2 regions of the Vibrio fluvialis genome follow, and region 1 is predicted to be linked to the other one. Evidence: predicted binding sites of a transcription regulator. Region 1 holds the regulator's gene; the other holds the start of a gene.
What was found. The regulator CRP, encoded in region 1, controls carbon source genes, mostly activating them, when cyclic AMP is high. The targets are predictions, from matches to a motif close to TGTGANNNNNNTCACA.

Region 1 (4,331 bases):
TTTGTACGTACCACACGGTGATAAGGGCGATGCGCTGATCACGCGTCTGGTTGAAGCGACTCAGAAACTGCGCATCGACCAGCCATTTGCTGAACCCGCACCGTTTATGGGGCCACAAATCTCCAAAGCGGCCGCGGACTTTATTCTCAAAGCGCAGGCAAACCTGCAATCTTTAGGCGGCGAAATTCTGGTTGAAGCGCGCGGTCTGGAAGCGGCGTTTGTGACTCCGGGTATCATCGATGTGACCCCGATTGCCGAGCTGCCGGACGAAGAGTACTTCGGCCCGCTGCTGCAAGTGGTGCGTTACGAAACGTTGGCTCAGGCGGTTGAACTGGCCAATGACACCCAGTTTGGCCTGTCGGCTGGCCTGGTCACCACCGATGACAGCGAATGGGAATACTTTGTTGACCACATTCGCGCCGGCATTGTGAACCGCAACCGTCAGCTGACGGGCGCGAGTGGCGATGCGCCATTCGGTGGTCCGGGTGCGTCGGGTAACCTACGTCCAAGTGCGTTCTACGCGGCGGACTACTGTGCCTACCCGATGGCGTCGATGGAAGGTTCGGCAACCGAACTGCCAGCCACGTTGAGTCCGGGTATCGAACTGTAATTTACGATTTAGCTAACGTCACAGGCTGAAGGCTACCCGGTCCTTCTCGGGCTTCGGACCGGGTAGCCACTTTTTACTATTACAACAATAAATATTCATATTAGCCCCAAGTAGTGAGTGGTCACTTGGGCAACAGAATCCAATAACCCAGGTTGCTTGCAGAGCAGCGCAGACAAGGAGGCGTTATGACGCCAGCAGTTCTCTTTGAATCCCTATGGAATGACTATATTCGACGTCTTTGCCCGTCGGCCGACAAAGTACACCAGTTGCTTCAGGAAGACGAAGCGCTGATCAACGATCACATCGCCCTGCGTACGTTTAACGTGGCACCGCTGGGGATTGATACGTTGGCGAAACCGTTTCTGGCGCTGGGCTACAAGCCGTGCGGTGATTACGTGTTTGAAAGCAAAAAACTGGTAGCGAAACATTTCGAGCATCCGGATCCGCTGCAACCCAAAGTGTTCATCAGTGAATTGAAAGTGGAAGAGTGTTCACCAGAGCTACAAGCGATTGTTGCTAAGCTGGTGGCGCAAGTTGATGCCACGAAGCTGGAAGGCGATGCTTTCCTCTACGGTGGCCGTCTGTGGGATCTGAGCTATGCCGATTATCTGCAACTGGCGAAAGAGAGCGAATACGCCTCTTGGCTGGCAGCACACGGTTATGGTGCCAACCATTTTACGGTGAGCGTTAACCAGCTGAATGCGTTGGATGAAGTGAAACAGGTGAACGATCATCTGCGCAGCGCAGGCTTTACCATCAACGAATCTGGTGGCGAAGTGAAGGGCTCACCAGAGGTGCTGCTGGAGCAGTCATCAACGATGGCAGACAAAGTGCCGGTGACCTTCATTGAAGGCACAGAAATCATTCCGGGCGGCTTTTATGAGTTTGCCAAGCGCTACCCAATGGGCAACGGTGAACTTTACACAGGCTTTGTGGCCGCTTCTGCAGACAAGATTTTCGAAAGTACCGACAGCAAGTAATTTCGCGAGTGGCTTTGGGTTGTCTGTAGTCCAGTGGCGGACAACCTTCCTCTCTCCTGGCCACAAGCAAATAAAAAAGCCACCGCAAGGTGGCTTTTCCTATTCTGTCTCGGTGACGATTAACGAGTACCGTATACCACGATAGTCTTACCGTGTGCAGAAATCAGGTTCTGCTCTTCCAGCATCTTCAGGATGCGGCCAACGGTTTCACGAGAACAGCCAACGATTTGACCGATTTCCTGACGAGTGATCTTGATTTGCATACCGTCTGGGTGGGTCATGGCGTCTGGTTGTTTCGCCAGGTTCAGTAGGGTCTGCGCGATGCGACCAGTTACGTCTAGGAACGCCAGGTCACCCACTTTTTGGCTAGTCACTTGCAGACGGCGAGCCATCTGGCCAGACAGGCGCATTAGGATGTCCGGGTTAACCTGAATCAGCTGACGGAATTTCTTGAATGAAATTTCCGCGACTTCACAAGGAGATTTTGCACGAACCCAGGCAGTACGCTCCTGACCTTCTTCAAACAAGCCAAGCTCACCGATGAAGTCACCTTGGTTCAGGTAAGACAGAATCATCTCCTTACCTTCTTCATCTTTGATCAGTACCGCAACAGAACCTTTAACGATGTAGTACAAAGTCTCTGCTTTTTCGCCCGCGTGAATTAGCGTGCTTTTTGAAGGGTACTTATGAATGTGACAATGTGAAAGAAACCACTCTAGTGTCGGGTCGGTTTGAGGTTTACCTAGAACCATAATATCTCACTTCCTCTGCAGGGTACGCTTGCTGCTATCCATATTTTAGCGAAGCCTTATTTGGATTCACTAGAATAAGAGGACTTTCTTATTGCTGCAAGTTATCTTGTGTTTCGGTATGGAATAGTATCCTTTTTCCAAAACGATTTCTTGATTTTAATCGTGTAGGACAGGGGATAATCTACGCAAAACTGTGCACATGATCACGGTATGAAAAGTAATCGACACAGTAGGGCGTTGACTAGCCAATTTTCCCTGATTCTATCAATTGTTGCAGGAGCGGCCTGACGATCAGCTCCATCGCAAATCCCATTTTCCCGCCCGGCACCACGATGGTGTTGTGACGCGACATGAACGAACCATCAATCATCGCCAGCAGGTAAGGGTAGTCGACGTTTTTAATCCCACGCAGGCGAATGACGACAAAACTTTCATCCAGACTGGGGATGCCTTTCGCGTTGAGCGGGTTGGAGGTATCGACGGTCGGCACACGCTGAAAGTTAATGTGGGTGCGCGAGAACTGCGGCGTAATGTAGTTGAGGTAATCGTCCATCGAACGCACGATGGAGTCCATCACCGCTTCCCGGGAATGGCCGCGATCGCGCGTGTCACGTACGTATTTTTGAATCCATTCCAAGTTCACAATCGGCACCATGCCAATCAGAAAATCGACGTGCTGCGCGACGTTCACTTCGCCATCCACCACGCCGCCGTGCAGTCCTTCGTAGAACAGTACATCGGAGTTTTCCGGCAGTTGTTGCCATGGGGTAAAGGTGCCCGGCATCTGATTGTAGGGCACGGCTTCGTCAAACGAGTGCAGATAGCGTCTGACCTGGCCGGTGCCGGATTTCCCAAACTGGCGGAAAAAGTCTTCCAGTGCGGTAAAGTCGTTGGCTTGCGGACCAAAATAGCTGATGTGGCGGCCTTGCTCGCGCGCCTTGCGAATCTCGACGTCCATTTCCGGACGGGTAAAGCGGTGGAAGCTGTCGCCTTCCACCCAAGCGGGCTTGATGTCCATCATATTGAACATCTTACGGAACGCTTCTGAGGTCGTGGTTGTGCCGGCGCCCGACGAACCGGTGACGGCAATAATTGGGTGTTTCGCTGACATGACAAACCTTGTCTCTGAGTCCTTAAAACGGGGCTGTATCAGTACAGCCCAAGCCGAATCACTATAGCACGTAAAACTTTGCTGTTGTCACCCGTTAACGATGATTGACTTTTATATCAACGGTTTCATGCAATTCTGAATAGACGATCACGGCTTCTCCGGATTGCAACAGAGCCTTAACCTGATCGACTTTATCTTGCAGAGAAATCTCGACTTCACCGTAATCGGTGCCTTCGCGCAGCACGAATTCACGAATCAGATTGTCGAGCGTATCGGGCGCAATTTGCTGCCACGGAACGATCATAAATACCTCTTGCTTTTATGTTCGTGGTTGAATGCTGCCAAGTATAACGCCTCAGCGGTCCAGCGTCAGGTCGCAGCAACTTGGCAACGCACTAAGTTTTATCGCGCAGACTGGCGTAGTAAGCCGGCAGGGATTGTTCGAGCCAGAATTGCGGCTTAAGCAGCGACCCGCTGAGAAAGCCGACATGGCCGCCCTGATCAAACAGACGGTAATCGATGTTTTCCGGCAGGACAAATTTCGGGATCACCGCATCGGTCATGAACGGGTCGTCTTTGGCATGGATGATTTGCGTGGGCACGCGAATGTCTTTCAGCTTGTTGATCCCCGAGCAGCGCTGGTAGTAATCCTGCGCGTCCTTGAAACCGTGCAGCGGCGCGGTGATTAGGTCATCAAACTCTTGCAAACGGGTCACGCGTTTGATGCTGTGATAGGACAAGCCCAGTTCGCCCTTGAGCAGGTGATGCTTTTGCAGCGCATTGTGTTTGAGCGACGACAACAGGTAAGTGCGGTAGAGCTTGGAAAAGCCGCGTTCGATGCGCTCGGAACAGGCAGCGAGATCGAGCGGCGCCGAGAC
Region 2 (4,331 bases), 570 kb from region 1:
TGTTGATTCGTGATTACTTCTAATGGCTTTCAGCCAGAATGAAAAAAACCACCGCTAGCGGTGGTTTTTTTATAGTTATTTCTTCGACTTATGAGCGTCTGGGTTGTCTTTACAACTGCCGTCCGCGCATTTGCCGTACAGGTACAAACTGTGGTTGGTCAGTTGTACGTTGTATTGTGAAGCAATCTCTTTTTGACGCTGTTCGATCAGGTCATCTGAGAATTCAATCACTTCACCACAGTCGAGGCACACCAGGTGATCATGGTGATGCTGAGTCGACAGTTCGAATACTGATTTGCCGCCTTCAAAGTGATGGCGTGTCACGATACCGGCATCATCAAATTGGTTTAGGACTCGATAAACTGTCGCAAGGCCAATCTCTTCACCGAGATCAATCAGCTTTTTGTACAGCTCTTCAGCACTAATATGTTGGCACTCAGGCTGCTGTAATACTTCTAAAATCTTTAGCCGTGGAAGGGTAACTTTAAGACCAGCATCCTTTAGCGCTTGGTTATTGTCTGACATATACTTTCCCGTTGATGATCTGCGGTAGTTAACAGAAGTCAATGTTGTCCAACATTATAGGTTAGTCACAGCGAACAATAAACCACGAAGTTCAAGGGGTTACTATTATTTTTCGTAAAGCCGCGCGATATCACTGCGATACGAGCTCTGACCAGTTACAATTGTTTAACATTAACCGGATGTTAAGTCTACGTCCTTGCTGATTGACCCAATCCATTTGAGTCGAGGCGTAGCGTAATGAGATAGAGTCTAAGGCACGGAAAGCATGAATAAAACTCTGGCAAAGCTATATAAACCAAATATTGTGAAGTGGGCGCTGAATAGCTGGCCGCCGTTCTGGGGGGCGGGGATTAAGATTGAATCCATCAGTGAAGATTTTCGTGAAGCGCGCATGCGCCTCAAGTTGCGCTGGTGGAATAAAAATGCGAACCGCTCGCAATATGGCGGCAGCATTTTCTCTCTGACTGACCCGGTTTACTCGTTGATGCTCATGGGCATTTTAGGCGAGCAATACTATGTGTGGGACAAAGAGGCCAGCATTAACTTTATCAAACCCGGCCACACCGATTTATATGCTGAGTTTCTGATTCCTCAGCAGCAGTTGGACGCGATTCTGAGCGCCACCGCTTGCGGGGATAAATGTTTCCCAGAGTTCATCATCCATGTGAAAAATGCCCATGGTGAAGTGGTGTCTGAAGTACATCGCAAGCTGTATGTGCGCAAGAAACCGAAGTTTCGTGAAGCTGACGACAGCGCAGAGGGCAGTGAACTGGTTGACTCTCAGTCGATGTCCTGAATTGCTGGAATTTATGCCGTTGGTGATTTGCGATCGCGATAGCCGCGGCACAAGCTGATCCAGGCATCTGCGGTACGCGATACGTAACGATCAGAGTGCCAGATGACGCCAAGTTGCCAGTCAATGGAAGGCGTCATTCTTTTGACAACCACACCTTCCCCCTGAATTCGATGACACAGAGGCTCGGGAAGAAACGCGACGCCGACGCCACTCTTCACCAACGCAACCAGAAAATCCCACTGACTGCTGCGCGCCGCCACCTGTGGAACGAATCCTTGCTCCTGACATAACTTGTCGATGTATTCGCTCAGAGTAAATTCATGGGTATAGATGTAAAACGGTTCTTCTTTCAGATCCTGCCAATGTACGGTTTCGATATCCCGCCAAGGTGCTGAGTCGGGAAGCACGGCGCAAATTGGGTAGCTGTCGAGCTCCAATGTGTTGAGGTTTTGCGCTGCATTGAGAGACAACATAGTCACGGCCACATCGAGGTCACCCTCTGAAACAGCTTGTTCTATTTTGCGTCCGCCATATTCGACGATCGTCATTTCGACATCTGGATAGGTCTGACGGTACTGACGGATCAGTCCTGCATACAAATGTCCTACCATGGGCGGGATCCCGAGGCGTAGATGTCCGCGCTGCAATTCATTCAGATCAACCAGCTCCGCTTCGAGCTGCGACATATGTGCCAGAATTTCTTGCGCACGTTGAAAGACGATGTCTCCGGCATCGGTCAGCCAGAAGCGGCGACCTTCACGGTGCAGCAGCGGTTGGCCTACTTCCTGTTCCAGGCTGCGAATCATCTTGCTGATGGTCGGTTGAGTGACAAACAGCTTTTCTGATGCGCGAGTAAAGCTTTGTTCATTGACCAGTTCCACAAAATAACGCAGTGCTTTGATGTCCATCGTCGATATCCGTAAGTAGGTTCATTCCATTTTGGCATGAATTTGATAATAAAAAGTCATTTTATGACGGTTTTAAGCTTGCTTATACTGTGACTAATTTCACAAAACAAGCGAAGGGCAAAAATGAAACGGGTAGGAAACAGCCTGATGACGCTGAGCCAGATTGCGGTGCTGGCGTTGATTTGGTTTATCGCAGATTTTCTGGTTAAGGAGTTTCATTTGCCGATCCCGGCTAATCTGACGGGGATGTTGTTGCTGCTGGCGTTAGTATTCACCCACGTCGTGAATGTGGATTGGTTACGTAAAGGAGCAACCTGGTTGCTGGCTGAGATGCTGTTGTTTTTCGTGCCAGCGGTGGTCGCTGTGGTGAACTATCAGGATCTGATGAAGCAAGAAGGGTTGAGAATCATGGTGGTGCTGATTTTAAGCACGATCGCGGTGATTGGTTCAACGGCCTGGGTGGTCGATAAACTCTATCGCTTCGAGCTGAAAATGGCGCGTCGTAAAAGCAACCATTTGCGGAGTATGTAGTTGATGAGTATGAATTCCTCGCTGTTAAGTGTGCTGTGTCTGCTGCTGACATTACTGTTCTATTATGGCAGCAAGTTGCTCTATCGTCGCAAACGCACGATTTTTCTGATGCCGTTGCTGTTGGCGCCGTTGCTGCTGGTGGTGGTGGTGATGGGATTTCACATTCCGTATCAGGATTATATGGCGGAATCTCATTGGCTGTTGTGGATGCTTGGTCCGGCAACGGTGGCATTTGCAATTCCGGTGTACGACAACCGCTATTTGATTCAACGCCACTGGTTGTCACTTTCTGTTGGGGTGATGGTTTCTGTGGTCGTGGCGGTCGGCTCGACCGTATTACTCGCCCGTTGGCTAGAGCTACCGGAATTGTTGCAGCGGAGCTTGGCCATGCGCTCGATTACCACGCCTTTTGCCGTTGAAGCGACCAAATCGATTGGTGGTCAGAGCGATCTGACGGCGCTGTTTGTGGTGCTGACTGGGGTGATTGGTATGGCGGTGGGCGAAGTCGTTCTCACCGTGCTGTCGATTCGCTCCCGCCTTGGTAAAGGCGCCAGTTTGGGGGCTTCTGCTCACGGTGCGGGAACCGCCAAAGCGTATCAGATTGGTAATTCGGAAGGGGTGGTATCGAGTGTGGTGATGATGATTGCGGGTATGGTGACTGTACTGATTGCGCCACTGATTGGCAGGATTCTCTGGTAGTCCAGAAAGCAAAACCCCCAGCCATAGCCGGGGGTTTTTCGTTAATCAGTCTTCAAGTTCAGCCAGACACATCTCTTCGTAAACTTGTTTAACCCATTTGGTTACGCGCTCTTCAGTCAGTTCTGGCTGGCGGTCTTCATCGATACACAGACCCACGAAGTGGTTCTCATCAACCAGCGCTTTTGATGCTTCAAACTCGTAGCCTTCTGTTGGCCAGTGACCAACCACCGTTGCGCCTTTCGCTTCTACGATGTCACGTACCGTGCCCATCGCGTCACAGAAGTACTCTGCATAATCTTCTTGGTCACCACAACCAAAGATAGCAACCAGCTTGGTTGAGAAGTCAATCGCTTCTAGTTCTGGGAAAAAGTCATCCCAGTCACATTGCGCTTCACCGTAATACCAAGTCGGGATACCAAGCAGCAGCAGATCGAAGTTGTCGATGTCTTCTTTGCTGCTTTTTGCGATATCTTGAACGTGAACAAGTTTTTTACCGAGTTGTTTTTGAATCATCTTTGCAATAGCTTCGGTGTTACCTGTATCGCTACCAAAAAAGATACCTACACTTGCCATAGAGTCTTTACCTTTAAATTGTAATGGGTTGGCGGGTGGTTGAACGCTCAGGCATCAGCCCAAGCCAGTCCCTTCCCAACTAAGTTGGATAATGCCTTTGGCAATAAAGCCAGCACAACCTAAAAACAGAACAAGCCATACAATACGACGGCCAAATGCCGGAACATTACCTTGTTTTAACACGTCTTTAATTGCCATCCCGATAAGGAAGAAAATAGACGCAAAAAGCAGATCAAGTCCGATGGACTCGAGCATGTTCATGTAGTCGTACAGCATGGTTATCCTTTATGCCAATTTGC

Region 2: the regulator CRP is predicted to act here: its motif matches at 2,318-2,333, upstream of DYA43_RS03565 (CidA/LrgA family protein).

The regions. Positions count from the first base shown of each region.
Region 1 is NZ_UHIP01000001.1:170,101-174,431, forward strand. Features, by position in the region: gene astD (succinylglutamate-semialdehyde dehydrogenase) at 1-610, shown strand, start outside; gene DYA43_RS00775 (DUF1338 domain-containing protein) at 796-1,590, shown strand; gene crp (cAMP-activated global transcriptional regulator CRP) at 1,710-2,342, opposite strand; gene DYA43_RS00785 (phosphoribulokinase) at 2,584-3,453, opposite strand; gene DYA43_RS00790 (YheU family protein) at 3,548-3,757, opposite strand; gene DYA43_RS00795 (hydrolase) at 3,849-4,331, opposite strand, start outside.
Region 2 is NZ_UHIP01000001.1:736,919-741,249, forward strand. Features, by position in the region: gene DYA43_RS03545 (aspartate-semialdehyde dehydrogenase) at 1-23, shown strand, start outside; gene fcrX (ferric iron uptake transcriptional regulator FcrX) at 76-525, opposite strand; gene DYA43_RS03555 (DUF4442 domain-containing protein) at 791-1,321, shown strand; gene DYA43_RS03560 (LysR family transcriptional regulator) at 1,333-2,229, opposite strand; gene DYA43_RS03565 (CidA/LrgA family protein) at 2,353-2,760, shown strand; gene DYA43_RS03570 (LrgB family protein) at 2,770-3,459, shown strand; gene fldA (flavodoxin FldA) at 3,505-4,032, opposite strand; gene DYA43_RS03580 (DUF2788 domain-containing protein) at 4,087-4,308, opposite strand.